Regions from separate parts of the Desulfonatronum sp. SC1 genome, predicted to be linked through region 1. Evidence: predicted binding sites of a transcription regulator. Region 1 holds the regulator's gene; each other region holds the start of a gene.

Region 1 (7,971 bases):
AAGCTGGCCGACCAGAAGGCCATGTTTCTCTCCGGCGGGGAGCGCCGCCGCCTGGAAATCGCCCGAGCCCTGATCCGCAATCCAAAATTTATGTTGCTGGACGAACCCTTCGCGGGCATCGACCCCTTGGCCGTGGACGACATCCAGGAGATCGTCATGTCCCTCAAGGAGCGGGGGATCGGGGTGTTGATTTCGGATCACAACGTCCATGAAACGCTGAAGATTTGCGACAGGGCGTCCATCGTCTTCGAAGGACGGGCCATTTTTGAAGGGTCGCCGGAGGCCATCGTGGCCGACCCCATCGCTCGGAAGGTCTATCTCGGTGAGGACTTTTGCTTATGATTGATCAACAATCGGGAATGGCGTTCCAACTGTTCAGCCCGGTCATGGAGGCGAGAACGCGACATGGCTCTTGAACTGCGCCAGCAACTGAAGTTGACGCAGCAGTTGGTGATGACCCCCCAACTGCAACAAGCCATTAAGCTGCTTCAGCTTTCCAGGCTGGAGTTGGTGGAAAGCATCCAGCAAGAATTGTTGGAAAACCCTGTGTTGGAAATCGTGCCGGAAAGCATTGACGAGACGGTGGAAGCCCCGAAAAAGGATCCCGCGGAGAGCCGGTTCCAGTCCGTCAACGTCGAGGAGCCCCGGCAACTTCACGATTCTGAGTGGCAGGACTACCTGGGAGAATTTTCCAGCATCAGTCGACAGATCCAGGGCCGGGACTGGGAAATCCCGGAAGAGGGAATGAGTTTCGAGGCCCGGCTGGCCGGCAAGTCCACGCTGATTGGCCATCTTTCCTGGCAGTTGCGGCTTTCCGCCCTGTCGGAACGGGAACTGGCCGTCAGCGAGGTGATCCTTGGCAACCTGGATGCCGTGGGGTATCTTTGCGAGTCCATTGAGGACATCGCCGCCATGGCTGGGTGCGAGGCGGAGGAGGCGGAGCGGATCCTGCGGATCATGCAGCGCCTGGACCCCGTGGGGGTCTGCGCAAGAAATCTGCGGGAGTGCCTGCTGGTCCAGATGGACGAACTGGGGCTGGACGACCCGATTCTGGTCTCCCTGGTCAAGGACCATCTTGAGGAGCTGGAAAAGCGGCGCTACAAGCCGTTAGCCAAAAAGTTCAAGCTTTCCATGGAGGAAATCAAGCATTACCTGGACTGCATTCAGCGCCTGGACCCCATGCCCGGCAAAAGCTTCGGCTCCGAGGACCCTCAGTTCACCAGCCCGGACGTTTACATCCTCCAGCACGGCGGCGATTTCATCGTGGTTCTGAACGAGGACGAGATACCGGGCTTGATGATCAACGAGGCCTACGCCAAGGAGCTGTCTGTTCACGACAAGGGGGTCAAGGACTATATTCAGGAAAAGGTCCGATCCGCCCACTGGTTGATGAAAAGCCTGTACCAGCGCCAGCGGACCCTGCATAAGGTCGCCGAAAGCATTGTTCGGTTCCAGATCGAATTTTTCCGTCACGGGGTGACGCATCTGAAGCCGATGATTCTCAAGGACGTGGCCCTGGATATCAACATGCACGAGTCCACGGTCAGCCGGATAACGACAAGCAAATACATGAGCACGCCCCACGGAACGTATGAACTGAAATTTTTCTTCAACAGCGCCTTGGGTATGGACGACGGCTCGGAAGCCGGATCGGAAAGCGTCAAGGCGGAGATCAAGAAGCTGATTTCTGAAGAGGACCCCAAGCGTCCACTCAGCGACGAACTGATCTCGCAACTTTTGAAGAAGTCCCTGGGCGTCAACATCGCTCGCCGGACCGTAGCCAAGTATCGCATGGCGCTGAACATCGAGTCGTCTTCCAAGCGCAAGGCCATTTTTTAACCTTCGCAGACGCTCCCAACGGAGCGAACAACCTCAAACCAACCCAGAACCTGTTTTATTTCGGAGGTGTCGCATGGAAATAACTTTTACATTCAAGAATTTCGAGCCGTCCAATCACCTCAAGGGCTACGCCCGCGAGCGCTTCAATAAGATCAACCGCTACCTGCGTCCTGAAGATCAGGGCGAGCTGGCCGTCAACCTTTCCGTGGAAAAGTATCGCCATATGGCCGAGGTGGTCCTCACGGGCAAGGACATGCATTTCTCCGCCACCACCGAAAGCGAGGACATGTACTCCACCATCGACCTGGTCCTGGACAAGCTCGAGGCTCAGGTGCGCAAGATCAAGGAGAAGAACAAGGACCATCGTCGCGGCCAGAAGAACCAGCCCGCCCGGGTGGACGTGATCACCTTCACTCAGGATGAGACCGGCAAGAGGGCACAGACCATCACGGAAACCGACAACTTCGAGCCCAAGCCTATGTCCGTGGATGAAGCGGCCATGCAGCTGGAAGCCCTGGGCAACGAGTTTCTGGTTTTCTTTAACGCGGACATCGAGCGCGTCAACGTCATCTACCGTCGTAAAAGCGGCGACTTCGGTCTGATCGACCCGGGAATCTAATCGATGGTCCTCAGGGATTTCTTGAGCAAGGACTTGCTGCTCCCCGAGTTGCAAGCCAAGAACAAGACGGAAGTGCTGGCGGAATTGGTCGCCGTCCTGGCCCAAAAGGAGCCGAGCCTGGACGCCGAGGCGGCTTTTAGGGTGCTGAAGGACCGGGAAAGCCTCGGGAGCACGGGCATCGGCGAGGGATTGGCCATTCCCCACGGCAAGCTGGAGGGGCTGGAGCGGATCGTGTTGGTGGTCGGGCGCAGTTCCGAGGGCGTGGATTTCGACGCCCTGGACCACAAGCCGTGCCATATTTTTTTCATGGTTCTGGCCCCGGAACAAGTCGCCGGGATGCACCTGCGCATCCTGGCGTCCATTACCCGGCTGCTCAAGGACGAGGCCTTTCGGCACGCCTTTCTTACGGCCCAGGACAAGGAGCTTTTCTGGGACGCCCTCAATTCGGCGTGATGGTGTTTGAACCGTCCACACCGTAGGGGCACGGCGCGCCGTGCCCCTACGGTGTCCGCGTCCTTGGACACGGGTACCGCGTGCCCAAGGACGCGAAAAGAGGCAAAGAGCAATGAGCGTGGATCATCCGCGAAAACCGAGCGAACTCTCTCTGGTCATGATCGCCGGACAGTCCGGGGCCGGAAAAAGCACGGTTTTGAACGTCTTCGAAGATTTGGGGTATTATTGCGTGGACGGCCTGCCGGCCGGACTGGCCGGACAGTTGCTGACTCTGTCCGATGAGATGAAGCTGGATCAGTACGCCGGGGTGGCCTTGGGGCTGGATGTGCGGCAACCGGACTTCGCCCTGCAATGGGAGCAGTTCGTGGAGCGGATGGATCAGGCCGGGATGAGCCCGAAGCTGGTCTTTCTGGAAGCTCGAGACGCCGTGCTGATCCGGCGCTACGCCACCACCCGCCGCCCTCATCCTCTGGAAGCCCAGGGCATGGGTTTGGACCAAGCTATCTGCCGGGAACGAATCATGCTGGAGGGGCTGCGCAAGCATGCCGACTTGGTGGTGGACACGTCGGACTTTTCCATCCATGAACTGCGGCGGGTGTTTCAGGAGAAATGGCCTCTGGATCAGAATCTTGGCGAAGGAATGCGCATTCATTTGATTTCCTTCGGCTTCAAGTATGGCGTTCCTCTGGAGGCGGATCTGGTCTTTGATCTACGGTTTCTGCCCAATCCCTACTTCGTTCCGGAACTGCGTCCCTTGTCCGGCCTGGACGAGTCCATTGTCCGTTACGTGCTGAACGACGATCCGGGAAGGGACTTCATCGGGCGATTCGAGGATTTTTTGCGGTACCTGCTGCCGTTGTACGCGGTGGAAGGCCGATATCGGTTGACCATGGCCCTGGGATGTACCGGAGGGCGGCATCGTTCGGTGGCCGTGTCCCAGGCCGTATTGACCTCGCTGACGACCGCCGGTTTTTCCGTTACCATTGAACATCGTCACCTGAATCTGGGATGAACCCGGATTTCAGTTTTTTCGGGAGCATGCGGTGATTGGAGTCGTGTTGGTCACGCATACGGAGTACGGAGCTTACCTGCTCAAGGCCGCGGAGCTGATTCTCGGGCCCCAGCAGGATTGCTATTTCGTGAGCGTGGACGTAACCAAGGAAGTGGAGAAGTCCCTTTCGGAGATCAGAAAAAGCGTCAAAAGCGCGGATCACGGCCCGGGAGTGGTCATTCTGACGGATATGTTCGGCGGGACGCCGACGAATTTGAGTCTGTCGCTGCTGAACAAAAATGAGCATCAGTTGGAAGTGATCACCGGAGTGAATCTGCCAATGTTGCTGCGCGTCCTCGGTTCGCGCAAGTTGTCCTTGGCCGAACTGGCCAAAGAGGCCAAGGCGGCCGGATCCCAGGGGATCGTCGTCGCGGGGGACCTGTTGCGCAGCAAGGTGGCCAAGGAGTAGGCCGGAGCGGTCATGAACTGGGTGCGCATCGACAATCGTCTGGTCCACGGGCAGGTCATCGAAGCCTGGATGCCGTATCTGGGCGCCAGGAATATTCTCGTGGTCAACGACGAACTGGCCGACGACGATATGCGTCAGGAGATCATCCGCTTGGCCGTGCCCAGCGGCGTGGAGCTCTCCTTTGTCGGGGTTGATCGTATTTCCACGCATCTGGATGAGCACGGTCGGATTATCCATCCGCGGGACTACACGCTGCTGCTATTCGCCACGTGCGGCGACGTGCAGCGGGCGGTGCAGGCTGGATTTGCGTTGACCACGGTGAACATCGGCAATCTGCATTATTCACCGGGCAAGCAACAGCTCTGTCCGCACGTGGCCCTGAGCAACGAGGACATCGGCTGTCTGAAGGCCTTTGCCAAACGGGGCATTCATTTGGATTTCCGCTGTGTTCCCAACGATTCGACGCAGGTGAAGACATCATGGTGGGGATGAGCATGGACGCGCTGGCCTGGGCGGGCTTGGCGTGTTTTTTTTTGCCCTGTTTTCCCTGGCCCGATTCGGCCTGAATCTCGGTTTTCTGGATCGACCCCTGGTGATCGGCATGCTTTGGTCGGCCGTGACAGGACACTGGGAGACGGCCTTGCCCGTGGCACTGTTTTTCGAGCTGTTCTTTTTGGATCTGTTTCCCATTGGAACCTACATTCCCCCGCACGGCCCCTTTGCCCTGCTGACATCCCTGGCCCTGGTGAACATCTTCGACCTCGCCCAGGCTCCGGTGATCTTTATGGTCATGCTGCTCTGCGCACCCACGGCCCTTTTGGGCAGCCGTCTCGAACTGTTTCAGCGTCGTAGACAAAATGCCGTGTATACGCAAATGCTTCAGTCCACGCGAGGTGGCGCGGATGTAACCATCTCCCCGGTGAATCCAGTGAAAATGGCCCTGTTGCAATCCGTCGTGGTGAACTTGGCGGCGTTCATTGTGGTCATGGCCCTGCTCGTGCCGCTCACCGACGTGCTCTTGCAGCAATTCCGCGGACGTGTCCTGATGTTGCCCATTACTTGGCCGGTGGTCTGGATGATCGGAACCGTCGGGGTTCTGCTTTCCCTGCGCTCGCGTAGAGTCTACGCTCTGCTGCTGGGGGCGGTGGTCCTGGCCGGAGGATATTACTGGCTCAGCCATTTCGCGTGACGGACGTGGCCGGGCGGGGTGCCGTGGGCACGTCCGTGCCGTGGACCGGGATGCCCAGTTCAGTCCTGAATTCCCAATTGCTCAAGGAGGACAGTTCGTGATTTTCGACATTGAGAAAGAGACCGCGCCACGGGAAGATCTGGAGCCGTTGCAGTTGTCCCGGCTCCGGAACCTAGTGGAGCGGGTTAATGCCAACGTGCCATTTTATCGACGCAAGTTCGAGGAAACCGGCATACGTCCCGAACAGGTCAAAAGCCTCAACGATCTGAAATACCTGCCGTTCACGGAAAAGCAGGATCTGCGCAACAACTATCCCTTCGGTCTGTTCGCCGTGCCCAAGGAAAACGTCGTCCGCATCCATGCCTCTTCCGGCACCACGGGCAAGGCCACGGTGGTGGGGTATACGCACCGCGACGTCCGCAACTGGGCTGGCCTGATGGCCAGAGCCTTCATGGCCGCCGGGGTCAATCGAGGCGACGTGGTGCATAATGCCTACGGATACGGCTTGTTCACCGGCGGGCTGGGCGTGCATTACGGTGCGGAGGAACTGGGGGCGACCATCGTACCCATTTCCGGCGGAGGCACCAGGCGCCAAGTGATGCTGCTTCGGGACTTCGGCCCCACGGTGCTGTGCAGTACCCCGTCCTACAGCCTGTTCCTGTTCGAAGCGGCCCAGGAGGCCGGGATTCCGTTCAGCGAGCTGCCCATCCGCGTTGGCATCTTTGGGGCCGAACCCTGGTCCGAGGAGATGCGCCAGGACATCCAGTCCAAGCTGGGCCTGATCGCCCTGGACATCTACGGACTCTCCGAAATCATGGGGCCCGGGGTGGCCATGGAGTGCGCCGCGGCTCAGAAAGGCCTGCACATTTTCGAGGACCATTTCCTGCCGGAGATCATCGACCCGATCACCGGCGAGCAATTGCCGCCCGGGGAGACCGGCGAACTGGTCTTGACCACCCTGACCAAGGAAGCCCAGCCTCTGATCCGTTATCGGACCCGGGACATCACCTCCCTGAACTACGTTCCCTGCCGTTGCGGCCGGACCCATGTCCGGATGAGCCGGATCAAGGGGCGCAGCGACGACATGCTGATCATTCGCGGGGTGAACGTCTTTCCGTCGCAGATCGAAGCCCTGCTTCTGGAAACCGAGGGCCTGACCCCGCATTATCAGTTGATCCTGGATCGCCAGGGTGCCATGGACACCCTGGAGGTGCGGGTGGAGGTGGATGAAAAGCTCTTTTCCGACGAAGTGCGCCATTTGCAGCGCCTTGAAGGCAAAATCCAGGGGAACATCAAGGAGTTTCTCGGTGTGACGGCCAAGGTCAAACTGGTGGAACCGCGTAGCCTGACCCGTTCCGAAGGCAAGGCCAAACGGATCATCGACCAGCGCCCCAAGGTCTGAGATCGCATCACGGTTTCTCAATCCGTCGCAGAACCTGAATCCCTTACGGGAGGGTAGAACAATGAAAGTGGAACAGATTTCGATTTTTCTGGAGAATCGCGCCGGACGCCTGACGGATGTGACCAGGGTCTTGTCCCAGGCCAAGGTGAACATCCGGGCGTTGTCCCTGGCTGATACGTCGGATTTCGGCATCCTGCGCCTGATCGTCACGGACCATGAACGGGCCAAGCAAGTGCTCAAGGAAAACGGCTTCACCGTGGGGCGGACCTCCGTGGTGGCCGTGGAAGTGGCCGACAGACCCGGAGGGCTGCACTCCATTCTGGAACTGCTGAGCAACAACCAGATCAACGTGGAATACATGTACGCCTTTGTCCAGCAGACCGGTAAGGACGCGGTCATGATTTTCCGGTTCGACCGGACGGATCAGGCTATTGAGTTATTGCAAAACAGCAAGATTCGGATCATCCCTGGCGACGAACTCTACAATCTGTAAGCATCCGCATGTGAGGATGTAACTGCTCAAAAATAGTGGCAAGCATGGCCTGAATATGACGAGCTTGAGAACCTTGCTATATAGAGGTCGTTCCCGCGAAGGCGGGAATCCAGCGTCGGAATGGGGCTATATCCAGAGTGTGCTGAGTAGTTCCCGAAACTTTTACTTAGGGGGGCGAGAGATGAAAAGAATGGGATTGACGTTCATGGTGGCGCTTCTGGCGTTGCTCTTCATATCGACCGCCGCCATGGCGCAGCGTCCGGTATCCTTGCGCTTGGCGCACTTTTTTCCGGCGACCCACCCGGCGGAGACGGAATTGGTCCAGGGTTGGGCCAAGGCCCTGGCAGAGGCGTCCAACGGGCGAATCGAGGTCGTCAGCTATCCGGGCCAGACCCTGCTCGCGGCTCCGGAGATTTACGACGGAGTGGTCACGGGCATCGCGGACATCGGCCTTTCCGCCTTCGCCTATACCAGGGGCCGCTTTCCATTGCTGGAGGCGTTCGAGCTGCCCGGCGT
Region 2 (7,971 bases), on a different contig from region 1:
ATGTCGTTTTCGTTCATGTCCGTGGAAAAAGCGTAGGTCATGAAATTTTCATCGGCGTCCGTCTCAGTGTAGGTCTGGTTGCGCCGGGTCAACCAGGAGTAGAACCCGCAGCCGATGGGTCCGTGGGTAATGTTCACGATGTCCCGGGTCGGGCCGAGAATAACGCCCTTGCAACCGGCGTAGGTGCAACCGCGCATGGTGATGATGCCCGGAATGGTCCGGACATTGGCGCCCATTTCCGGAGTCGCCGCGCCTTCGGCCTCCTTGACCATGATCTGCTTGGCCCGCTTCCGGGCCACCTTGGTCGGATATTTTTTCAGAAGATCCTGAACCAAATCGGTTGGATCTATCTGGACGAACTTTTTTTTCTTCGTGATGGCGGTCATGTTTCCTCCTGGCAAGGCCAAGCTTACCTACTCATTTTTGAGACAGTCCTCACATGACAGTTCGTTCAAAAACCCCAAGAGCAAGGAGCAAGAGAAAATCAAGGTCGAAGCGAATTTCTTCATACGTGAGAGTTTGATTTTCTTGCGGCGACGCGGCAATTGGGAGTTTTTCAACGGACTGCTAGTCGATTGATTTGTTCCCTTTCTCCCCGGTGCGCACCCGGACGGAGTCAAAGACCGGACTGACGAAAATCTTCCCGTCTCCGGGCTTGCCGGTTTTGTTCACGTCCATGATCGTGTTCACCACGTCCTCCACTTGGTCGTCCGTGACGACCACGGAAAAAACGCGCTTGGGATACAGGCGACCCTTTTCTCCCAGAAGCTCGGCGGCTTCCTCGTAGCCCTTCTCCGCGCCCTTGAGCAGAGCGGAATTGATCAATCCCTTGCCCCGGCCCTGGGCCTCCAGGGCGAAAAACGCCGGTACCCCGGCCTCGGCCAAGGCTTCCTTGGTCTTGTTAACCATGTTCATCCGAATGACGGCAATGATCTCCTTCATACTCCGACCCCCTTCAAGTCCGCTCCTTCGGTCTCCTTGATCCCGGAGCTTATGGTGTACATCTCCTCTACCGGGCTCAGAAAAATTTTGCCGTCGCCGAACGCGCCCTTCTCACCGGTCCGGGCGGCTTCCATGATGGTCTTGATTACGAAATCCTTGTCATTGACGCCGACAACGCTCATCAGCAACACCTTGGGGATCTCGTCGTAGGTGACCTCCCCGATCTTGATGCCGCGCTGTTTGCCGCGACCGGCCACGGAAAACTTGGTCACCGCCGGATAGCCGGCATCCATCAGGGACTTCAAAACATCATCCGCTTTATCGGGCCGCACAATCGCCCTGACCATGATCAACATATCGCTTCTCCCTTATGGTTGGTTGAAATGTGGAATACACTGGGTTGAAAAACTGAAATCTCGTTGTTTTTCATCCGAAAACTCTCTTTTTCAGATAATGAAACTGGCAGTTTTCAATCCGAAAACGAGGATTTTTTTCTTTTGGCAAGGAACTCAAGCAATTATGAGGAGGCGTATTTCAATACGTTGACGAATAATTGTGATGAGTGACGCAGCCAAAAGGGAAAAAGGCCGTTTTCGGATGAAAACTAGTTGGCGATGCCGTAATCAATGAGCAGTGTCTCCAGTTCTTCGATCTCCATGGGTTTGGGCACGACGAACATTTCGTTGCCGTCCATTTTCTTGGCCAGGGCTCGGTATTCATCGGCTTGAGCATGCGTCGGTTCGAAATCGATGACCGTCTTGCGGTTGATTTCGGCCCTCTGAACCATGTTGTCGCGAGGCACGAAGTGGATCATCTGGGTTCCCAAGCGTTTGGCCAACTCCAGGATCATCTCCCGCTCGTTGTCCACATTTCGGCTGTTGCAGATCAGTCCACCCAACCGCACGCCGCCTGCCTCGGCAAACTTGACAATGCCCTTACAGATATTGTTGGCCGCATACATGGCCATCATTTCCCCTGAGACGACGATGTAAATCTCCTGAGCCTTGCCTTCGCGAATGGGCATGGCGAACCCGCCGCAGACCACGTCGCCCAGAACGTCGTAGAAAACATAGTCCAAATTCTTGTCTTCCTTGTACGCGCCAAGCTGCTCCAGCAAATTGATACTGGTAATAATGCCCCGGCCGGCGCAGCCCACACCGGGCTCGGGACCGCCGGACTCCGTGCAGAGCGTCCCACCGAATCCGCCCAGGAGAACATCTTCCAACTCCACGTCCTCGCCCTCTTCACGAAGAGTGTCCAAGACCGTACGCTGATGCAGACCGTGCAGCAGCAAGCGTGTGGAGTCCGCCTTGGGGTCGCATCCCACGATCATCACCTTGCGCCCCATCTCAGCGAGAGCGGCGACGGTATTCTGTGTTGTCGTGGATTTTCCGATTCCACCTTTTCCATAAATAGCAACCTTGCGCATACATTCCTCCCGAAGATTGAGTGTTGAGAATGGAAGGCATAGGGCAAGGAGCATGCCAGGGACTGAAATTGGATTACCTGAATGAATTAAAATAAATTATTTCAATTAGTTGTAATAATATTTTGTCGAAATGAAAGCAGTTGGCCGCCCATACAAACAAGACAAAGGTGAACGACAATTTTGTAGGTCATCACGGTTTTGTAGGGGCCCGTGATTATGTAGGGGCACGGCGCGCCGTGCCCCTACAGGTTGGCGAGAATGTCGCGGGGTGATGGCCAGGGCACGGAATTCCGCAGGGGTACGGTGCGCCGTGCCCCTACAGGTTGGCGATGGAAACGCGAGAAACGTACCATGGCACCGATCCTGCTTGTTCCGGTCAAAGGGCGTGATAGCCACTCCCGAAACAACGACAAGGAAACCACATGCTCATCGACAGTACGTTGCGCGAAGGTGCGCAGATGTTCGGCGTCTATTTTTCAGACGCGCTGCGTCGGGACATCCTTTCCGGATTGATCCAGGCGGGGATAGATGAGGTGGAGATAGGCTGGGCCGGGCAGGACGGGCTGACGGACCTGCTCCGGCACGGACGAAAGGAAGATCCGTCTGAGCGGGCCAGGCTGACGGTCTGGTCGCCGTTGCGGCTCCTGGACCTGGATCGCTTGGCCGCCATGGGCGTTCAGCGCATCCATTTCGGCGTCCCGGTTTCGGACGCCCACATTGAGCACCGCCTCGGCACTGATCGGGATGGCCTTTTGCTTCGGCTTCAAAACATCTTGCGCCGGGCGTCGGAGCTGGGGATGGCGTTTGTCGGGATCGGGCTGGAGGATGTGTCCCGTGCGAACAAAGATTTCGCCCTGCGAGTCGTTCGGGTAGTGGAGGAATGCGGAGGCGGACGGATCCGCCTTTCAGACACCGTGGGTCTGCTCACACCGCTGGAAACCGCGGAACTTGTGCGCTGGTTCACGGATCGGACCGAGCTTGCCGTGGGATTTCACGGCCATGACGACTTCGGCATGGCCACGGCCAACGCCATCACCGCCCTGGCTTCGGGAGCCGAAAGCGTGGATGTGTCCGTGCTGGGAATCGGGGAACGGGCCGGGATCGCGGCCCTGGAAGAGGTCGCCGGTCACCTGAACCTCAGGCGAGGAGCCGGCTATGATTTGAAGCAGTGCATCCGCCTGGCCCGTATGGTCGCCGAGGCGGCCCAGGTGCCCCTGGCCCGGAACAAGGCCCTGGTCGGGGAGGATCTGTTCGCCTGCGAAACCGGGTTGCACCTGCAAGGGTTGTCGAAAGACCAAAGCCTGTTCGAACCCTATGCCCCGGAAAAAATCGGCGCAAGCAGAAAGCAGGGTCTGGGCGACAAAATCGGAAAGTCAGCCGTCCGCCACGCCGCTCACCTTGAGGGCTTCACCTTGCCCGATGACAAGATAAATAATCTGATCCGGCGTATCCGCTTACTTTCTCGTAAGTTGGCTCGGCCGTTGCGTGAAGCGGAATTTCACGTGTTGGTCTCGGGATCAGCGGAGGATCACCATCCATTGACGTGGACACGATCCTTCCTGAATCGATCTTGATGCGTGAACTCCTGAGCGGGCCAGCCCAGGGGGACGATGGCGTGGGGTTCCACTCCGCTGGGCAGACCCAGAATCCGGCGCACGGCGTCCATCCGCTCCTGGATCGGAGCTACCCCGGTCCAGACCGAGCCCAGCCCCAAGCCCCTGGCGGCCAGGAGCAGGTTCTGGACCGCCGCGGCCAAATCCTGGACCCAGTAGCCGGGATATTTTTCCAAGCCGAGTTCCGCGCAGACCACGACGCCCACTGGAGCCTGACGAAGCATGCCCACATAGGGATGAATCCGAGACAGCACGTCCTTCAAGCCCGGGTCCGTGACCACCACGAAATGCCAGGGCTGGGCGTTGCCCGCGCTGGGGGCGGTCATGGCCGCGGCCAGCATCTTTTCCAAATCCGCCTCGCAGATTGGCTTGTCCGGGTCAAACTTGCGGATGCTGCGTCGGGTATGCATTGTTTCAAAGACGTCCATACCTTGTTCCCTCCTTAAATTGTCAAGGTGCGTCCGTTCGGATACACTCCGCGAGCCCCTCAGGGAGTTGGCTGGTCTCGATTCACCGTTTTCATCACCCGTGCTTTTTCTGCCGTGAATGGGCAGCAGTAGGCAGTCAAGATCGTGGGACAGGCATCCTGCCTGTCCCACGATTCACAAACGGCAATTCAGAAACAGCCAGACCCCTAAACGGCTTCAGCACTGCTCTTGTTCCTGTTTGTCGCGTTCTTCCATCGGCGGTACCAGGACCTTGATCGGTTCGTGCACACCGCTGATCCCGGCATAGGTACGCAAGCGGGTGATCAGCACCGGAGTGACCTCCTGACCCTGGGCTACCAGCAGCATGCCCTTTTGGCTTTGAACGTCCTCTGCCAGGAGCATCCCGCTTTCCAACTGGTCCACCCGGACCTCCCGCAGTTCATACACGGTCTTGCGGCTGAGCACCTTTTCCAGAGCGTCCAGCACCTGAGGATCGTACCATCCTTCCCGGCCGCGCAGAATGTTCAAGGCCTTTTCCGCGGACTTGCCGGAGTTTTCCAATTGGTCGAAGTCCACCAGGATTTTCAGGATGCGTCCGCCAAGGGGAATGTCCGACCCGGTTTTCCCGCCAATGGGCGCTCCCTCCCCGTCATAGTGTTTTTCTTGATAAAGGATGATTTCCCGAACATTTTCCAGCCGGGGAATATGGCTCAACAGATCCGCGGCGATGGCCGGATGCATGTCATAGACCTGCTGCATCTCGCCATCCAGGGTCTGTCCTTGAATGATGCGCTGAATAGCCATGGAGGGCAGGAGCATGCAGCCGATCTGGGAGAGCAAGGCCGCGTTCTCCATCTCCCAGGTCTTGGTCACGCCCTGATACAGGGCGATCTGGCGGACCAGGCGATGGATCCGATTGGACCGGCCAAAGGCGTCCGGGTTCACCAGGGCCAGCAATTCGGTGAGCACCTTGATGCTCCCGCTGAGGGTCTGCTCCAGGAGTTGTTTTTCCGCGGTCACCAGCCGATATTGGCGCAGAGCGTCCTCCAAAACCCGCTTCATGTGCTGGGCTGAACACGGCTTGGTCAGAAATCGAAAAACACTGCCCTCGTTCACCGCCGCGATGGAAGATTGAACGTCCGCGTAGCCGGTGAGCATGATCCGCACCGTGTCCGGGCTGATCTCCTTGAGCCGGGCCAAAAACTGCACCCCGTCCACTCCGGGCATGCGCATGTCCGAGACCACCACGGCGAAAGGCCCCTTTCGGGCGATGACCCCGGCCGCTTCTCGGGCGCTGGTGGCGGTTTCCAAGGCGTAGTCCTTGCGGAAATTTCGACGAAAGGCGTCCAGGATGTTCTGGTCGTCATCTACGAACAAAATCTTCTCACGCATGGTACATGTATCGCTCATGAACGCCATCCTTTTTCTATCCGTTTCCACATGCTCTTGAATTGTGGTTGATGTTTCGCTTTGTCATTTCACAACAACTCCAACCCATTGAGCAATTGGTCGTCCCTCAACGTGATGGTCTTGCGCTCCGGATTCATGCGCTCGCCCCTTGATCATGCTCCTCCACGGCGGAGGCCATGGGCAATCGAATGATGAAGGTCGTCCCCCGGCCCACTTCGGAATCCGCGGCAATGGTCCCGCCATGGCGTTTGACCACGGCGTTGCGGGCGATGACCAGCCCCTGGCCGGTACCCTTGCCCACTTCCTTCGTCGTGAAGAACGGATCGAACAGCCTAGGCTTGATCTCGTCCGGAATTCCGGGTCCGTTGTCCGTGAACCGGATTTCCATCCACTCCCCGTCGCGCCGGGTGGAGACGGCGATCAAGCCCTTCTCCTGAGCGCTTTCGCCGTAAGCCTCGGCAATGGCCTGGGCCGCGTTGGTGATGATGTTCAAAAAGGCCTGGTTCAGTTCGCTCGGATAGCAAGAAATCATGGGTAGCTCCGGATCCAGATCCATGTGCATCTCGGCCACGTACTTCCATTCATTCCGGGATACCGTGGCCGTGTCCTTGAGGGCCTTGTTGATGTCCGCCAGGACCATGGTTTTCTCTCCCGGATGCGCGAAGGACTTCATGGACCGGACAATGTGCGCCACCCGCTCCAGTCCGTCCAGGGACTGGTCAATGGCCTGGGGAATCTCCTCCAGCAGGTACGCCACCTCGTTTTTCTCGTACCGGCCGAGCAGTTCGGCGATCCGGGCCGGGCTCGGAGCGACGGCTTCGGCATCCCGGAGCATTGCGTGACAGTCTTGAATCACGTCTCGCAAATCCTGAAAGGCGTTTTTCAGAAAAAGGACGTTGTCGCTGATAAACTGAATGGGGGTGTTGATTTCATGGGCCACTCCGGCGGCGAGCTGACCGATGGATTCCAGTTTTTGGGCTTGCAGCAGTTGGGCTTCCAGCAGACGGCGCTCGGAAATGTCCTCTCCCAGCAGGACCACTCCGCCCAAGCCTCGCTCCAAAGTGGAGAAGACCGGATCGACATTGATAGTCAGATAGCCTTCGCGGCCTTCGCGGCCCTCCGGACGCGTGAACCGAACGTTTTCGAGGCGAACGCTGCCCATGGTCTCCCGACAGGAGCGAATCCCCTCCAAAATCCGTTCGGACTCCCAACTCAGGCCCAAATTCTCCAGCGCGCGGCCTTTGACGTGATCATAGGGCAGGCCAAACAGTTTCGTGGCGATGTGGTTCCAGCGGGAAATCCTTCCCCGTTCGTCGATGACCACCAACATGGACTGGATGGAGGCCAAAATCTGGTAAACTTCCATGTGCGAGCGGCGCACCTCCCGCTCGGCTTTTTTCATTTTGAACAAAGCCGCGATCCGGGCCAGGAATTCCCTGGTCTTCATCGGTTTGACCAGAAACTCGTCGGCCCCGATCTCCAACCCGTCGGCCTGGCTTTCCGAATCGACGTACTTGCCGGAAAAGAGAAAGACCGACGTTCCGGACAAGGAGGGATCGTTCTTGATCCGCCGACACACGTCCACGCCGTTGCCGTCGGGCAGGCCCACATCCAGCAGCACCAGGTCCGGTCGCAGTTCCCGTGCCAGGGCAAACCCCTCTGCGGCTGTTTTCGCCAGGCTCACCTCGTACCCTTGGGACGTGAGGATCTCCGCATAGAGTTCCAGCAGAATTTCTTCATCGTCAACGATCAAAATGGAATCCGTTTCGCTCATTTTCGCTGATCCTCCTTGACCACCATTGATCAGGTTGCGCCCTCGACTTCGGTCATCCCGAAGAGATCTCTGGCCATTTCTTCCCAAACGGGGATCCGGTCCGTCAGACCGCAGGAAGCCAGGTAGTCCGCGTCCAGCCCTTCGGGCTTTCCGGTAGGGCCTTCCGGTTGCAACTGGACGATCAACGCGTTGGCGGTGTGCAGGGCGGTCAAGGGGATGAATCCGCTCATGGCGCACAACCCGGGTCGATGGTGAAAGGCGATGGCCTCGACCACCGGATCGGCCATGCCCCACAGCCCGAGCAGATAGGCCCCGAGCCGGGCGTGATCCGTCCCCAGGGCGTCCTCCTCAACGGTGGTCAGAGGGATGTCCTTG
Region 3 (7,971 bases), on a different contig from region 1:
AACAGGACCATGAACATGATGTAGGCCACGAAGGCGGTCAGCATCAGGTTGAAACCCTGACCGCAGACGTACAGGAGCAGCGCCTTGCCGCCCTTCAGGGGTTCCTTGAGTTCGCGGTAGCTGATGCTCAAACCGATGCTCACGAAGGCGATGGCGAAGAACCAGTCACGGAATCCGTTGGCCCAGGCCAGGATACCGTTGCGGATCATGGCTTGCGCCCAATCCTCGCCCATGCCCGCACCCAAGGCGGAAAAGAAGACCGAAGCACCGATGAAGCCCAGGATGAACTTGGGGAACCGGTACCAGATTTCGGACAAAGCGCCGGCGGCGGTGAACTTCATGGGGGCGGCCCCAGCGGCGCAGGCCCGCTCCGGCTCGACCTTCAAGCACCAGTAGGCGGCCACGCCAAAGGCCATTACGCCGATCATCACGTTCTGGATCATCTTGATGGTCGCGGCCACGTACATGGCTTCCGGCCCGATCAACTCGCCCGCGGCGACCACGGAACCGGTGTTGTCAACCGTACCGCCGATCCAAGCCCCGGCCCAGACCGGATGCATGCCCACCCAGTTGGCAAAGGTCGGCAGGGCGAAGATCATGACCACCACGAAGATCATGGACATACCAATGGCCAGGGTCAATTCTTCCTTCTTGGCCCGGGATGCGGCGGCCGCGGCGATGGCCGCGGACACGCCGGAAACACTCATGTCCGAGGAGACCGTGATGTTCAACTGTTTGGATTCCATCTTGATCACGTTCTGCCCAAACCAGTAGGTTCCGATGAGCACGATGGGCGTGACCACCCAGGTGACGAAGATGCCGGGCAGGCCGACCATGATGATCAGGTTGATCAGGATGCTCGCGCCCAAAAGGACCAAGCCGGTCTTGATGAAGTATTCGGTCTGGGCCGCGCTCTTCAGGAATTTCGGCGTACCGACCGTATTGGAGATGAGCATACCCAGGACGATGCCCCACAAGACGTAGGAGAATCCATAGGCCCTGACGGTTTCCTGGTTGGCGATGACGTAGGAGAGCACGGCCAAACCAAAGACAATGGGAAAGCCGATGAAGTAGTGCTTCAGGTTATGGCCCATGAACTTGCCGCCAATGGAGAAAATCAAGGCCATGACCACCATCAGCCCCAGCAAGGTGGGAATCCGGTTGAAGGGCTGGGTGTTGGCCGCGCTACGGGCACTGGAATGGCTGCTCCGGGCCGCCCGCCATTCGCCAAGAAGGGCGCGGGCTTCCTGGTTGAGCTGGGTGTTCTGAAAGTTTGCCTCACGGGCCAGGTCTTCTGCCTCCTGGGCGTTGGCCCGGGCCGTGTTCAGACGCTCCGTGGCCTGCTCCAACCGCTGGGCGTTGGCCGCCCGGATTTCCGCCGCGGCAGCATCACTGCGGTAAAGGGAATCCAGGGGATTGGTGGTCCATCGACCAGGCCGAGCCATAAGGTCATTGATGGTCTTGAGAAATCCGCTGTCGCGTGCCCGGACGGCATTCAACCGAGCTTCGGCCTCGGTGAAAGCGATGGTCCGGAACCCGGCCATTTCCGATTCATTTTCCATGGTCGCCCGGTATTCCGCCATGCTTTCGACATTGGGCCGGGCGGCCATGGCCGCGATCATGGCCAGGATGAGGATGATGCCAGCCAGCCAGATAGCCCACCAGTCCTCGGTGGTGTGCATCTGGGTCAGCATAGGAACTTTGGTTTCGGTAACCACATTGTCCGTTTGGTTTTCCGCCATGTGAAAAACCTCCTTAAATGTTGCGGGTTGATACCATCAACGCGGCCCTCTCACGCCATCCCGGAAAGCCCTGTGCAAACCGCCTTGACGTGAACCGCGTAACCGTGGCGATTGAATCTTTTCTCATAGTAAAGCAAACTCCGAGCCAAACGATCCACATTGCCAAGAAATCAAAAATTAGCACGTTATCTCAGGGTATTAGCAACCACATAGAAACAGTCTTCACAAGGGCCTTTTATTCATCACCCTACCACTAGAAACACCTATTAGCACCACATTGACAACTATAGTTTGCAATACAGCCATGAGAAACGTATGCTATCCTTGCCTCCCAACAAACACTTTTCGACTCCCATAGAGATCCGCCATGCCTATCAAAAGCCCCACCGGTGAAACCGGCCAGTCAGGAAAAAGCCACCTCTTTCACAAATCCCTGGGATTCCGGTCCAGGTTCCTGCTGGCCACGGGCTTGAGCCTGCTCCTGGTCTGCTTCGCCGGGGCCTATCTGATCTATGTGCGTGAGACGGCGCAGATGGAAAAACACGCCTATGAAAAGACCATGATGGTCATGGCCGCGGTGGAGGCCAGCCGCAAGTATGTCCGCGACGAGCTGCGGCCGCGGATGTCCGAGGAGTTCGGCGAGGAGTTCTTCATGGTCCAGGCCATGTCCACCTCGTACGTCGGACGGGCCGTGATGGACAATTTCAATCAGGTTCTGCCCCACTACGAATACCGGCGCGTGGCTCGCAACGCCCGCAATCCCAGGTCCGAGGCCAACAGCCTGGAACTCTCGATGATCAACCTGTTCCAGATCAATCCGGAACTTCAGAACTGGCAGGGAACCCTGAACGTCGAGAACGAAAAGCAGTTCATGCGCTTCAAGCCCGTCTACTTCGAGGAATCCTGCATGAGCTGTCATGGCGATCCAGTCCACGCCCCACGGGACATGCTGGACATGTACGGAACGGAGCGCGGGTTCTGGAACCAGCCCGGGGACCTGGCGGGGGTGATGGCCGTGGGCATTCCGGTGCACAAGGCCTTGGCCGAGATTCGGGACCAGGCGGCCTCGGTCTTCTTTTCCCTGTTTTTGGGGGCAACCCTCTTCTTTCTGCTCATGGCCTTCATCTTCAACCGGGCCGTGGTCAACAATCTGCACGGAGTACTGAACATTTTTCGGGGGGAAGTTGAGGAGAAAAGTCTTCAGGAGTTTTTACCCAAGCCCAATCCCATGGACCCTCGGGACGAGATCCAGGAATTGACCGTAGCCGCCGTGAGCATGGCCGAACACCTGAGCAGGACCCGCCAGGAACTGAGAGAATACGCTCAGGACTTGGAAGACAAGGTGGCCCGCAGAACCGCGGCCCTGCAACAATCGGAGCAAATGCTCCAGGAAAAGGTTCTGGCCAGAAAACAGGAATTGCAGACCCTGAACGCCCTGGCCGAACTGACCACGGCCGCGGTCTCGCTGTCCGAAATCCTGCCGCAGGTCCAGCAACGCACCCTCCAGGTCTTCCCGGCCCAGGGCTCCGGCATCTACCTCTACGACAAGGCCCATCATCAATTGTCGCTGCAATACCAGGAGAACGCCCCTGACCTGCCGCCCGCCATTCCACTGCAACACGTCGTCCCCACGGTTCTGGAGGCCCGGCCCAATCGCCTGGTGGACGCCATTGCCCAGGCCGCAAACGGGCAGGCCAGTTGTTTCGACCGCCGGGGAGCAGCCGGCAACCTGAACGTTCCCCTGCTTTGCCGAGGCGAAATCCTCGGAGTTCTCTCCTTCATCGGCGTGGACTGCAAGTTTGTCACCCAGGAGCAGATGGAACTGCTGCTGTCCATCGGCCGCCAAATCGGTATCGCCGTGGAAAGCCTGCAAAACATGGAAAAGCTGATTCAGAGCAAGGAGCTGCTCCAATCCGTGTTCGACGGGATCACTGACCAGGTAGTGCTGATGGGCCGGGATTTCGGCATCCGGATGGTCAACAAGGCCTATACCGAGCGCTACAACGTGGACACGGACGAGGTCATTGGCCGAAAATGCTTCGAAATCCACGGTAGCGGGGAAACCCCGTGCAAGGAATGCGGCCTGAAAACGGCGATGCGCACCAAGTCGGCGGTGGTCTATGAGAGCAATTGCCCGGCGCAGGGCGGCATTTTCCAGGTCCACTGCTACCCGGTCACGGACGAACAGGGGGAAGTGGAAAGCGTCATCCGCTACGTCAAGGAGATCACCGACCAAAAGCATGTGGAACAGAAAATCCAGCAGACTGAAAAAATGGTGGCCATGGGCCAGTTGGCAGCCGGCGTGGCCCACGAGATCAACAACCCCATGGGGGTGATCCTGTGCTACGTGGAGTTGCTCAAGCGCCAGCTCGCGGACTACCCCCAGGGACTCAAGGATCTGAGCACCATCGAAAAGCAGACCCTGAACTGCAAGCGCATCGTCAGCGACCTGCTGCACTTCGCCCGAAGCCCGGAGACCAAAAAGCAATCGGCGTCCTTCAACCAGATTGTGGACGACGTCCTGGCAATGGTTGCTGAGCAGTTCAAGAAGCAAGGCGTCGTCGTGGAGCGAAAGTTGGACCCGAACCTGCCGTCGCAGAGCATGGACGTGAATAAAATGAAGCAGGTGGTCCTGAATCTGCTGATGAACGCCCATCAGGCCATCGATGGCCGCGAAGGCCGTATCGCCTTGGAAACCGATTACTTTCCCGCCAGCAAAACCGTCCGCCTCGTGATCCGGGACAACGGACACGGCATACCGGAATACATTCAGGATAAAATTTTCGATCCCTTTTTCAGCACCAAGAACACCGGAGAAGGCACCGGCCTGGGACTCTCGGTGAGCTACGGCATTGTCCGGGAACACGGCGGAGAGATCAGTGTCCTGAGCAAACCCGGAGAATGGACGGAGTTCCGGATTGATCTTCCGCTGGATGGAGAGATCAATTGAGCGTGCACGTGAACGAATAAGAGGAACGACCATGCATCAATTCAACGTACTCATCGTGGACGATGAGCGGGACATGCTCGACGGCCTGCGGCGGATACTGCCCTACGAGCTGGAAAACACGAACATCACGGTCACGTCCAGCCCCTTGAAGGCTTTGGACATGGTTGCCGGGACCCTCTTCGACCTCATCCTGATGGACGTCAGGATGCCGGAGATGAACGGCCTGGAGCTTCTGGAGCAAGTCAAGGCCGCGGACCCCAAGGTTACCGTGATCATGATGACGGCCTACGGAAACATCGAAACCGCCGTGCAGTCCATTAAGATGGGGGCCTACGACTTCATCACTAAACCCTTCGACATCCCGGACCTGGTGCGGCTGATCAAGAAAGCCCTTGAACGCAGCGGCCTAATCCGGGAGAACCAGAGTCTGCGCCAAAAGATCTCCGAAAAGACCGTGCTGGAGGAATTCGTGGGGCAAAGCCCGCCCATGCGCCAGCTCTACGAGACCATCCGTTCCGTGGCCGGGACCGACTACCCCGTGTTAATCAGGGGCGAATCCGGCACGGGCAAGGAACTGGCGGCCAAGGCCATCCACGCCTTGAGCCGGCGCGGTGAAAAGGTTCTGGTCTCCGTGAACTGCCCGGCCATTCCGGAACACCTCCTGGAAAGCGAGCTGTTCGGTCATAAAAAAGGCGCCTTCACCGGCGCCCTGAAGGACCACAAAGGCCTTTTCGTCGAAGCCAACGGCTCAAGCCTGCATCTGGACGAAATCGCGGACATCCCGGTCTCGGTTCAGACCAAGCTCCTGCGCGCCTTACAGGAACAGGAAATCCGCCCGCTGGGCGGCAGCGGGAACAAAAAAGTGGACGTCCGGATCGTGTCCACCACCAATCAAGACCTGGAGAACAAGATCCGGGACAAAAGCTTCCGGGAAGACCTGTTTTACCGCTTGAACGTGGTCAGCGTCCGCACCCCGCCCCTCAGGGAGATTACCGACGACATCCCGCTGCTCGTCCATCACTTCAACCGCCTGTCCGCCCTCGAACTGAACACCGCGCCTAAGACAATCTCCTCGGATGTCCTGGAGAACCTGTCGCACCGTGATTGGCCTGGCAATGCTCGTGAATTGAAAAACTTCGTGCGCAGACTGATTATTTTCTGCCCCGGCGAGAAGCTGAACCTGTCCGTGCTGAAAATGGTCGACGGCCGCCACCCCGCGCGTCCCGCGGCGGAAAACGCGGCGGGAAGCGGCGAGATCGAATCCTACGCCGAGGCCAAGGCCAGGGCGGTCAACGCCTTTACCGCCGAGTACGTGGGCGACCTCCTCTCCAAGGCCGGAGGCAACGTCTCCCAAGCCGCGAAAATGGCCGACATGAGCCGGGTGGCCCTTCAAAAAATCGTCCGAAAGATGAACATCAATCCGGTGGAGTATCGTTCAGGGTCGTGAGCGGGAAAGCAATTTCGACTCCTCTACAACGATAAAATGAAACGGCCCTGGAAAAACGAGATCGATTTTCCAGGGCCGTTTTTTTGTTTATCCGACGGCTTGGCCGTCCGGTCGGAGTTGTCGCGCGGACCGAGCTACAGGTTGCGCAGGGTGTTGCGGATATGCATTTGAGCCACCGCGGTGTCCTCGCACTGGGAATACCAGTACGTGCCGGTATCCACGTTGGAGTCCGCGATGGCCTCCATCACCGGACGGATGTGCGGCAGGGTCTGGCCCCAAGGCAGCACTACATAGGCCATCACCCAGACCAGGGCCACGCCTGCGGCCAGTTTGATCCAACCTTTCAGCTTCCCGTGGCCGCGATTGCCGCCCTGATTGTCTTTTGGCGCGTGCATGACCGCTCTCCCTTAGGTTTGCGCCCGACGAACGATTAGCTCATCAGGCTTTCGGTGACGTGCGGGAATACCACGAAGTACATCAGGTAGGCCACGAGCAGCGTCAGGATCAGGTTCAGGGTCTGCCCGCAGACGTACAGGATGACCGGCTTGCCGCCCTTGAAGTGGTGAGCCATTTCCCGGAAGTTGGAGGACAGGCCGATGCTGGCGAAGGCCAGGATGAAGAACCATTCCCGGATCGGGCGGGAGAAGCCGCGCAGCACGCCCTGGTCGATCATTACGTCGCCAGCGCTGCCCATGCTGACCAGCATCCAGGAGAAGATGATCGACGCGGCGATGAAGCCCAGCACGAACTTGGGGAAACGATACCAGATTTCCATCTTACTGACTTGCTGACCGGGTACGCAGTCCACCCGGGCGCACCAGTACACGGCTACGCCGAAAGCGATAACGCCGATGAGGATGTTCTGGATCATCTTCACGGTCGCGGCCACGAACATGCCAACCTCGCCCAGGAATGCCCCGGCCGCCACAACCGCGCCGGTGGAGTCGATGGTCCCGCCGATCCAGGCCCCGCCCAAAACCGGGTGCATGCCCACGGAGACGATGAACGTGGGCAGAGCGATCATCATGATCGCGGTGAAGAGCATGGACATGCCCACGGCGATGGTCAACTCTTCCTTCTTGGCCCGGCAGGCCGCGGCCGTGGCGATGGCCGCGGACACGCCGCAGACGGACATGTCAGCGGAGACCGTGATATTCAGGGTCTTGGACTCCATTTTCAAGACCCGCTGACCGAAAATGTAGGTCAAGATGAGCACAGTGGGAGTGACGACCCAAGCCACGACCACGCCGGCCTGCCCGATAAGCATGATCTTGCTGAACAGGATTTCCGCGCCCAGCAGCACGAGGCCGGTCTTGATGTAGTACTCGGTCTGCAGGGCCGGCTTCAGGAAATTCGGCACGCCCACGGTGTTGCTGATCAACATGCCCCCGAGAATGGCCCAGATCAAGCCGCCGAAACCATATTCACGCATGGTATTCTGTTGACCGATCATCTCCGCGACAACAGCCAGCAGGAAAACGAACCAAAAGCCCTTCATCAGATCGGCCGAGCCGATGTCCATAAATCGAGCGCCGACACTGAAGAAAACCATGAAAATAATCATGATCCCGATCATGTAGGGGATCTTGTTGTAGGCCTGAACCGAGGCCCTGGTCCGCAGACTGCCCCGCTCCTTCTCCCTGGCCTGACGCCACTCCCGGATGGCCGCCTCGGCCTGCTCGTTAAGGTCTTCATTGCGGAACGCTTCCTCAGCGGCCAAATCCTGGACTTGCTTGGCCCGTTCCAGCGCGGCCTTGGTCGCTTCCTGAGCTTCCTTATAGGCCGGTTCGGCCTTGGCCCGCCGCTCCGCGGCAGCGGACTCGCTCAGATAG
Region 4 (7,971 bases), on a different contig from region 1:
GCAAGGGGAAAGTGGACAACGCCTTCATGCGCAAGTGCATGGACATCGCCTGGAGCTGGTGTACCTGCTGCAACCGCTGCGGCCAGTTCTGCCCCCACGGCATCGACATGGGCGTGATGTTCTCCTACCTGCGCGGCCTGCTCTTCTCCCAGGGGTTCGTGCCCTGGGAATTGAAGATCGGCTCCGGGATGCACCGGGTTTACAAGGCCCAGATGGACGTGACCACCGAAGACTGGGTTGACACCTGCGAATGGATGGCCGACGAGAACTCCGAGGAGTGGCCCGGTCTGGAAATTCCCATGGACAAGGAAGACGCGGACATCATGTACACCATCAATGCCCGCGAAGCCAAGCACTACCCGGAAGACATCGCCGAGGCGGCCATCCTGTTCCACGTGGCCGGCGAGAATTGGACCATGCCCTCCGAAGGCTGGGAGCAGACCTCACTGACTCTGTTCGCCGGCGACTGGGAAGGGTGCAAGCAACAAGTTCTGCATGTCTATGACGCCATCGAGAGGCTACGTCCCAAACGGGTGGTGGGCACGGAATGCGGCCACGCCCACCGGGCCACGGTCATCGAAGGGCCCTACTGGGCCGGTCGGGAAGACGGCCAGCCGCCCAGGCCGTACATCCACTACGTGGAATGGCTGGCCGAGATGCTGCGCACCGGCCGGATCAAGATCGACCCGACCAAACGGATCAAGGAACCGGTCACCCTGCAGGATTCCTGCAACTATGTCCGCAACCAGGGTCTGAAGAACATCACCCGGGAAATCATGAGCTATATCGTGGAGCCGGGATATTTCGTGGAAATGGCCCCAAACAAGGAGTACAACTACTGCTGCGGCGGCGGCGGCGGATTCAACGGCATCGGGAAGTATCGCCCCCAGCGAAACATTGCTCTGCTTAAAAAGAGGGAGCAGATTTTAGCCACAGGGTGCAAGCTCGTAGTCGCCCCCTGCCACAATTGCTGGGACGCCATCCGCGACCTGGAAGAAGAATATCCCATGGGCCTGCGCTGGTCCTTCCTCAAGCCGTTGGTGATCAAAATGATGATCGTCCCGGATCACCTCAAGCCCCAGGATGAGGAAGGCGAAGAGGAATAAATTCTGCCTTGTCGCACCAACAGTCAGCACATACGAGGTAACTCATGAAGAAGAAGATTCTTTTGGCGACCACAGGCTCTCCGGCAAGTTTTGGGGCCGCGCGGGTGGCCTTTGAGATGGCCAAACGGTACGATGCGGAACTGCTGCTCTTTCACGTCGCCGGCGTGCCCAAGAAGGGCTTTTCCTATCAGGAGGTCAGCGACGTGCGCTCCCAGGAGGCCGTGGAGGTCGACGACGACTACATGGCCTGGGTCGAGGAAGAACTGAAAAACACCTACGCCAAGCAGCTTGAGGAATGCAAAAGCTCGCGTATCCTTCTGGCAACAGGCCTGCCACACAGGGAAATCCTCCGGGCGGCCCGCAGCGAAGATGCGGACATGATCATCATGGGCGCGCATTCCGGCGACTCCAGTTCCATCTATTCCAAGGGCTACCCCGGTAGCACCCTGCAACGCGTGGCCAAGGCCGCCAAGTGCCCGGTGATGACCGTGCACCGCGAATCCGCATCGTATATGGGCGGCTTCTCCCATATCGTCTTTGCCACGGACTTCTCGAAGCAGTCGGAAAGCGCCTTCAAGTACGCCCTTTCCATGGCCAAGGAGTACGATTGTGAAATGACCCTGTTTCACGCCCTGGACATCACCAGCAAGGTCTTGGCCCAGAGCGATATAGAGGACAAACTGATCACGCTTCGCAAACGCCTGCGGGACGTGTACGGCCCCAAGATGGGCGATTTCAAGAATTTTGAAGTCGACGTCTGGGAAGGCAATCCCTACGTGGAAATCGTCAAGATCGCCCGAGAACGCATGGCCGACCTGATTGTCCTGGCCCACAACACCACAGAGTTGGATCCGGAACTGGCCAGCATGGGTTCGACCCTGGAACAGGTGATCCTTCGGGCCAACTGCCCGGTGGTCAGCGTAAACAGGCCGGACAAGGTCTAGAAGTATTGCGAGCATTGCGTCCACCGCCCGATGTCTCCGAACCCGGGCGGTGGAATTGTAGGGCATCGCATGCGAGACGAAATACCTTTGCATGTATGCCAGGCTCTCGTTGATTTCGGCAACCTCAAGGATTGGAAGTTCCTTCCGAATCTCACCAGGAGGTGTACAGTGGCGAAGAAAATCATGGTCGTCGACGACGACAAGGAAATCACCTCGTACCTGACCCAGTTGTTCAAGGACAACGGCTATGAAACCGTGGAAGCCAACGACGGCTCCGAGGCCCACGACATCGTGGCCAAGGAAAAACCGGACCTGATCACCCTTGACCTGGAAATGCCCAATGAATGGGGTCCACGCTTTTACCGCAAACTGACCCAGAACCCGGAACTGAAGAAAATCCCGATCATCGTGATCAGCGGCCTGCCGTCAAACCAGTATGCGATCCAAAAGGCCGTCGCCAGCCTGACCAAGCCTTTTGACCGCGACGAACTGTTGAAGATCGTCAAGCAGACCATCGGCTGAGTCAGTCCCTCGAATAATCGTCCGCCCTTGTTCCATCCGCGGAGCAAGGGCGGACGTCCTCATTTTCATCGCTTTCCGATATCGCCCTCCCATCATCCACGGGGTGTTTTTTCGCCATGCGTGGATTGCCTTTTCCGCCCGTCCCTTTTACTCCTTTTTCTTCCACCACTGGAGCTGTTCAGCACATTCCGTGTGTGGCCTCATTCCGATTCTGGATACCCGTCTGCGAGGGCATGACTGATTCGGAAACGAAAGGTTCGGCATGATCGGCACAAAGCCGCCCTCTTGGCTCGGGATATTCTGCATGGCCCGTTTTACGCCTTCACCTTGATTTGGAGCAAACATGATCACGGACAATAAATTACTGCTCGTCGACGACGAAGAGGGAATCAGACGGTTTCTGGGACTGACCCTGGAAGACATGGGGTACGAGGTCAAGACCGCAGAGAATGGAAGCGTCGCGCTGCAAGTCTTCCAAGACTTCCAGCCCTCCATCGTGCTCACCGACATCAAGATGCCGGTCATGGACGGGATCGAGCTGATGCGGCGGCTCAAGAAAGACTATCCTGACGTGGAGGTGGTGATCATCACCGGCCATGGTGATCTGGAACTGGCCATCGAGGCTCTGAAACACGAAGCCGCGGACTTCATCACCAAGCCCATCAACGACGACGTGCTGGAAATCTCCCTGAACCGCGTTCGGGAGAAGATCGTCATGAAACGCCAGCTACGGAACTACACGGAGAACCTCGAACGCCTCGTGGAAGAAAAAACCCAGCACATTGTCAAGCTGGAACGCCAGACCGCCGCCGGACAAATGGTGGAAAAATTCAGTGATTTTTTATCCGGAATCACCACCGAGGTGGAAAACCGAACCGGACTCTTCAACGAACTGCCCTGCCTCGTATCCCTGCACAACAAGGACCTGCGGGTCGTCGCCTGCAACAGTCTGTTCAGAGAGCGCATCGGCGATTGCAACGGCATGAACACGCCCCAGATGTACGCCCAGGAGGCCTCCGCCGATTCCGAATGTCCCGTCCAGGCGACCTTTCTGTCGGGAAACGGTCAACGCCTCAAAGCGACCCTGGCCGGAAAGGACGGAACGCCGATCCCGGTCACGGCGCATACCTCGCCGATCCTGGACAAAGGTGGGGAGGTCGGACTGGTTCTGAGCATCGCCGTGGACATGACGGAACTCAGCCGCCTCCGGGATGAACTGTTGGCCACCCAGCGCAAATACCAGCGCCTTTTCGATGAGGTCCCCTGCTATATTACGGTGCAAAACCCGGACTTCACCGTCGCGGAGACCAACCGCCGCTTCAAGGAGAAGTTCAACGAGGCCGAGGGGCTGAGGTGCTATCGGGAGAAGAAGGGCCGGGAAGCACCCTGTGCGGACTGCCTGATGCAGCAAACGCTCCAGGACGGTGAGTCGCATCAGATGGAAACCGTGGTCACCACCAAGGACGGCGAGCAGCTCAACGTGCTGGCGATTTCCTCGCCCATTCGCAACGCTCATGGTGACATTCACCAAGTCATCGAAATGTACACCGATATCACCGAAATTCGACGTCTCCAGGACCACCTGACCTCCCTGGGCATCATGCTTGGCTCCATGTCCCACGGGGTCAAGGGATTGCTCACGGCTTTGGACGGCGGCATGTACCGCCTGGAATCCGGACTGAAGAACGATCAGCCCGACCAGGTCGCGGACGCCATGAACACCCTGAAGAACATCATCGGCAAGGTCCGCAAGCTGGTGCTGGACATCCTCTACTACGCCAAGTCCCGGGACCTCGATGTCCAGGACCTCGACGCGGCAAAATTCCTGGCCGACACGGCCGGACTGATTCGCCCGCGATCGGACAAAGCCGACGTCCAATTCTCCTTTCATGCCGAAGAGAACCTCGGCTCCTTTGAGATCGACGCCGCCGCCCTTTCCGCGGCCCTGGTCAATTTTTTGGAAAACGCGGTGGATGCCTGCGAGGGAGTTGCGGACGAACAACGCCAGGTCGAGTTTTCAGCCTCGGGAACCCCGGACCACGTCGTCATCACGGTCAAGGACCAGGGCCAGGGCATGGACAAGGAAACCCGCGACAAAATCTTCACTCTCTTCTTCTCTTCCAAGGGCAGCAAGGGCACCGGCCTGGGTCTGTTCATCTCCAACCAGACCATCGAAAAACACGGCGGCTCCATAGCCGTGGAGTCCGAACCCGGCAACGGCAGCACCTTCACCATCACCCTGCCTCGGAAACAACCGGCGATTTGTCCAAGTCGGCGATCGCCCGAGCTGAAAGAGTCCGGCGCATAATAGTTTTTTCGAGGGGACGATCTCATTGCCTTCCGTCCCCTCGCTCCACCCTTTCATTTCAAGAGAATAAATCCGGGAGCTATGGACGATGGGTCCGTCTTCATGGACCTCGGTGGCCATATGCCGTTGCATCAGTCTTTGAATAGTGCTGCTACCACAACTCCACTCTGATAGCGGGCTCCAAGGGCGTAAAAATAGCCTATTATCCACCCCAAGACGCATTACAAGCCCAGTTTGCGATCACCCTGCCATCTTTTCGCGCTATCCACATAAAATAATTACACCTCTTCGTTTGGCACAGATTGTGTTTAAGCCTTTACATGGTCAACAGACCCCAATCAAGGAACAGCACACAGGAGGTTGTCATGCCAAAAGGTGATGGAACCGGACCCACCGGACAGGGCGCGATAAGTGGCTTGGGCAATGGGAATTGCCCACAGGGTCAAGGTCAAGGGCGAGGCCGTGGCGGTTGCCGCGGTCAAGGCGGCCAGGGGATGGGACGAGGTCAAGGCAAAGGTCAAGGTCGAGATTGGAGCCAAAGTGGCTCGCGCAACCAGCAAGACGGAAGCACCGCTCAGGCGTCGGCATCCGTTCCTACCGGATCTGGCGAGCCCGGTGCGTCGACAACCCCAAAACCCATGCCCGGCAACCGCCTCAGGCAACGACGCCTGCGGATACATCGTTGCTGGAACCTGTCATAGCCATCGAAAAATGTTGGACAGTATCCGATTACCCGCACCCTCCAACCATCAGATTCAGGAGTATGCGCATCATGAGCGACCATGATTGCGAGACGTGTTCGGACAAGGATTGCGCCGGGCAGAGCGAGGAAGAAAAAGCTCTCCTGGCCAGCCTTGCCCGGATCAAAAACAAAATCGTCGTTCTTTCCGGAAAGGGCGGCGTGGGCAAGAGCACCGTGGCCGTAAATCTGGCTCAGGCTCTGGCCATGGCCGGAATGAAGACCGGTCTGCTGGATGTGGACGTCCACGGTCCCAGCGTTCCCAGACTGCTCAGCCTGAGCGGAAAGCACCCGCATATTGACGCCGGACGTCTGGAGCCCATCAATGCCGGTCCGAATTTGTGGGTCATGTCACTGGGCTTTTTGCTGCCAAACAACCGGGAACCCGTGATCTGGCGTGGTCCGGTAAAGATGGGGATGATCAAGCAGTTTCTGCGCGACGTGACCTGGGGCGACCTGGATTTCCTGGTCGTGGACTGCCCGCCGGGGACCGGGGACGAGCCCTTGTCCGTGCTCCAGCTGCTGGGACCGTCGGCCAAGGCCCTGATCATAACCACCCCCCAGGAAGTGGCCGTGGATGATGTCCGGAGGTCCGTGACCTTTTGCTCCGAGGTGGGCAACCCGGTTCTGGGCATCGTGGAAAACATGAGCGGCCATGTCTGCGGCCACTGCGGTCATGTGGATGATATTTTCGGCAGCGGAGGAGGACAGGCTCTTGCCGAGGAGATGGGCGTTCCGTTTCTGGGCAGGATTCCCCTGGATCCGGAAGTGGTTCGCTCCGGAGACGAAGGCTTCGCCTTCCTGCGCATCCACCAGGAAGGCCCCACGGCCCAGGCTTTACATCACATAATCAAGCCGATTCTGGCGATCTCGGAGAGCCGGCTGGCTGAGAATTAACCAAAAATTGTTCCGCCTCCCTCGCTTGAACCCAGGCCGCATTGGGCGGCCTGGGTTTTTTAAGCGCCTTTCGCAACTATACAGACGCTTAAAAAGCCCGAAACGGCAACGCCCTGAACCTAAGCGCCGACTCAAGCCGCGTCCTCCCCGGGATATTCCAGAATCAACCCGCTGCCCGTTTCCCGAACAGGAAGCCGTCCGGCCAGGGCGATCTTGGCCTCCAGGTCCGTGCAATGGCAGGCATGCAGGGCCTCGAGTCCGACGTTGGCCAAGTAATTCGTTGTCTCTTCCAGACGCTCTCGTGAGGCGCCAAGCAGGTGCAACCCGCCGATGATGTCCACGACCCGATCCACGCCGGTCAAGGCCATTGCCTGGGCCGCGATATTGCAAATACCACTGTGCGAGCAGCCCGTGATCAGCACCAAGCCCTTGGCGGAACGAAACGCCAGGGCCGTATCGTCCAAGAGGACATCCGGTTGCGGTCCGTCGTGCGTCCTGTGCATCCTCTCTTTCGACTCGACAAGTTCAAAAGCAAACCGTCGCGGGATCTCGCCCAGGTAGACGAGTCCCCCACCCAGCTGCATGGGGCGGCTGCGCAGATTCAGGTGAAAGTGACATCCGAGGCGCTCGACATCCATTAATGATCCAATTTCCGGAAGATGATCGCGGTATTTGCCATGCAGGGCCAATGGATGGGCCAGCAATTCGGTCTCCGGGACAGTGCGCCGCATGATTGCCGCCTCGGTGCGTAAGCGGACCAGTTCGGTCAGGCCCCAGGAATGATCCAGGTGACCGTGAGACAACACCACCCTGTCCAAATGCAGCAGATCCTGACCCAACTTAGCGGCGTTGCGCAAAAAGACGTCCGAGTATCCGGTATCCAGCAGGGTCCGCCGCCCCTCGTGCTCCAGCAGAATGCTCAAGCCCGGCTCACCCAGGAGATAGCGGTCCGTCAGAGTGTTATTGTCCACAAGGACAGTGACGCGCATGCCTTTTCAACCCTTTTCAGCCTGAATCGGCTCCAGCGGTTCGCTCGATGAGGAGTGATCAGCTTCTGCCGCAGCAGGAACCAGGCGTACAGCCCTTCTGGCCGGGCCGCTCCCCGCAGCATCCGTGATCTTTCGGACCAGGAACGGCCTGTCGGACGGAACCAACGCCAGAGGCAGGGACGGAAAGCACTTTTGTCGCCTCTTCCGCCCCGCAGAACGGACATCCCGGTTGTGGCCGGCTCCCTATCTGGATGGCCTCGTACATCTTCCCGCAAGAAGCGCAGGTATATTCGTGAATGGGCATGGAAACTCTCGGGTTTAGGGTTCAGGATCATGAAAAGGCAGGTACGCCCGCGCCTCCTATAAACCGTTTTATACGTCGAGCCAAGGCCTCTCCGTCCTCAAAGCTGGGTTCCACGGGCAGTGGAGCGAAAATCCCCAGGCCTTCTCCAGCTTCGTGAAAGGA

What was found. The regulator sigma-54, encoded in region 1, starts transcription at its own class of promoters, with help from an activator protein. The targets are predictions, from matches to a motif close to CTGGCACGGNNNNTGCTT.
Region 2: the regulator sigma-54 is predicted to act here: its motif matches at 2,413-2,430, upstream of nifH (nitrogenase iron protein).
Region 3: the regulator sigma-54 is predicted to act here: its motif matches at 1,874-1,891, upstream of C6366_RS13100 (YeiH family protein).
Region 4: the regulator sigma-54 is predicted to act here: its motif matches at 5,173-5,190, upstream of C6366_RS19250 (DUF5320 domain-containing protein).

The regions. Positions count from the first base shown of each region.
Region 1 covers NZ_PZKN01000021.1:16,519-24,489, forward strand. The annotation lists gene lptB (LPS export ABC transporter ATP-binding protein) at 1-342, shown strand, start outside; gene rpoN (RNA polymerase factor sigma-54) at 406-1,839, shown strand; gene raiA (ribosome-associated translation inhibitor RaiA) at 1,913-2,458, shown strand; gene C6366_RS11900 (PTS sugar transporter subunit IIA) at 2,462-2,911, shown strand; gene rapZ (RNase adapter RapZ) at 3,024-3,923, shown strand; gene C6366_RS11910 (PTS sugar transporter subunit IIA) at 3,955-4,371, shown strand; gene C6366_RS11915 (PTS sugar transporter subunit IIB) at 4,384-4,863, shown strand; gene C6366_RS11920 (PTS sugar transporter subunit IIC) at 4,895-5,560, shown strand; gene C6366_RS11925 (phenylacetate--CoA ligase family protein) at 5,658-6,962, shown strand; gene C6366_RS11930 (ACT domain-containing protein) at 7,024-7,455, shown strand; gene C6366_RS11935 (TRAP transporter substrate-binding protein) at 7,637-7,971, shown strand, end outside.
Region 2 covers NZ_PZKN01000004.1:121,242-129,212, forward strand. The annotation lists gene nifD (nitrogenase molybdenum-iron protein alpha chain) at 1-386, opposite strand, end outside; gene C6366_RS03585 (P-II family nitrogen regulator) at 568-942, opposite strand; gene C6366_RS03590 (P-II family nitrogen regulator) at 939-1,298, opposite strand; gene nifH (nitrogenase iron protein) at 1,547-2,371, opposite strand; gene C6366_RS03600 (LeuA family protein) at 2,794-3,945, shown strand; gene C6366_RS03605 (nitroreductase family protein) at 3,900-4,412, opposite strand; gene C6366_RS03610 (HD domain-containing phosphohydrolase) at 4,629-5,822, opposite strand; gene C6366_RS20545 (ATP-binding protein) at 5,956-7,596, opposite strand; gene C6366_RS03620 (response regulator) at 7,626-7,971, opposite strand, start outside.
Region 3 covers NZ_PZKN01000024.1:29,415-37,385, reverse strand. The annotation lists gene C6366_RS13100 (YeiH family protein) at 1-1,742, opposite strand, end outside; gene C6366_RS13095 (DUF3365 domain-containing protein) at 2,110-4,692, shown strand; gene C6366_RS13090 (sigma-54 dependent transcriptional regulator) at 4,724-6,139, shown strand; gene C6366_RS13085 (hypothetical protein) at 6,274-6,534, opposite strand; gene C6366_RS13080 (YeiH family protein) at 6,570-7,971, opposite strand, start outside.
Region 4 covers NZ_PZKN01000010.1:95,840-103,810, reverse strand. The annotation lists gene hmcF (sulfate respiration complex iron-sulfur protein HmcF) at 1-1,106, shown strand, start outside; gene C6366_RS07545 (universal stress protein) at 1,151-2,050, shown strand; gene divK (DVU0259 family response regulator domain-containing protein) at 2,219-2,572, shown strand; gene C6366_RS07535 (response regulator) at 2,916-4,880, shown strand; gene C6366_RS19250 (DUF5320 domain-containing protein) at 5,201-5,581, shown strand; gene C6366_RS07525 (Mrp/NBP35 family ATP-binding protein) at 5,653-6,516, shown strand; gene C6366_RS07520 (MBL fold metallo-hydrolase) at 6,648-7,505, opposite strand; gene C6366_RS20655 (FmdB family zinc ribbon protein) at 7,564-7,809, opposite strand; gene C6366_RS07510 (hypothetical protein) at 7,837-7,971, opposite strand, start outside.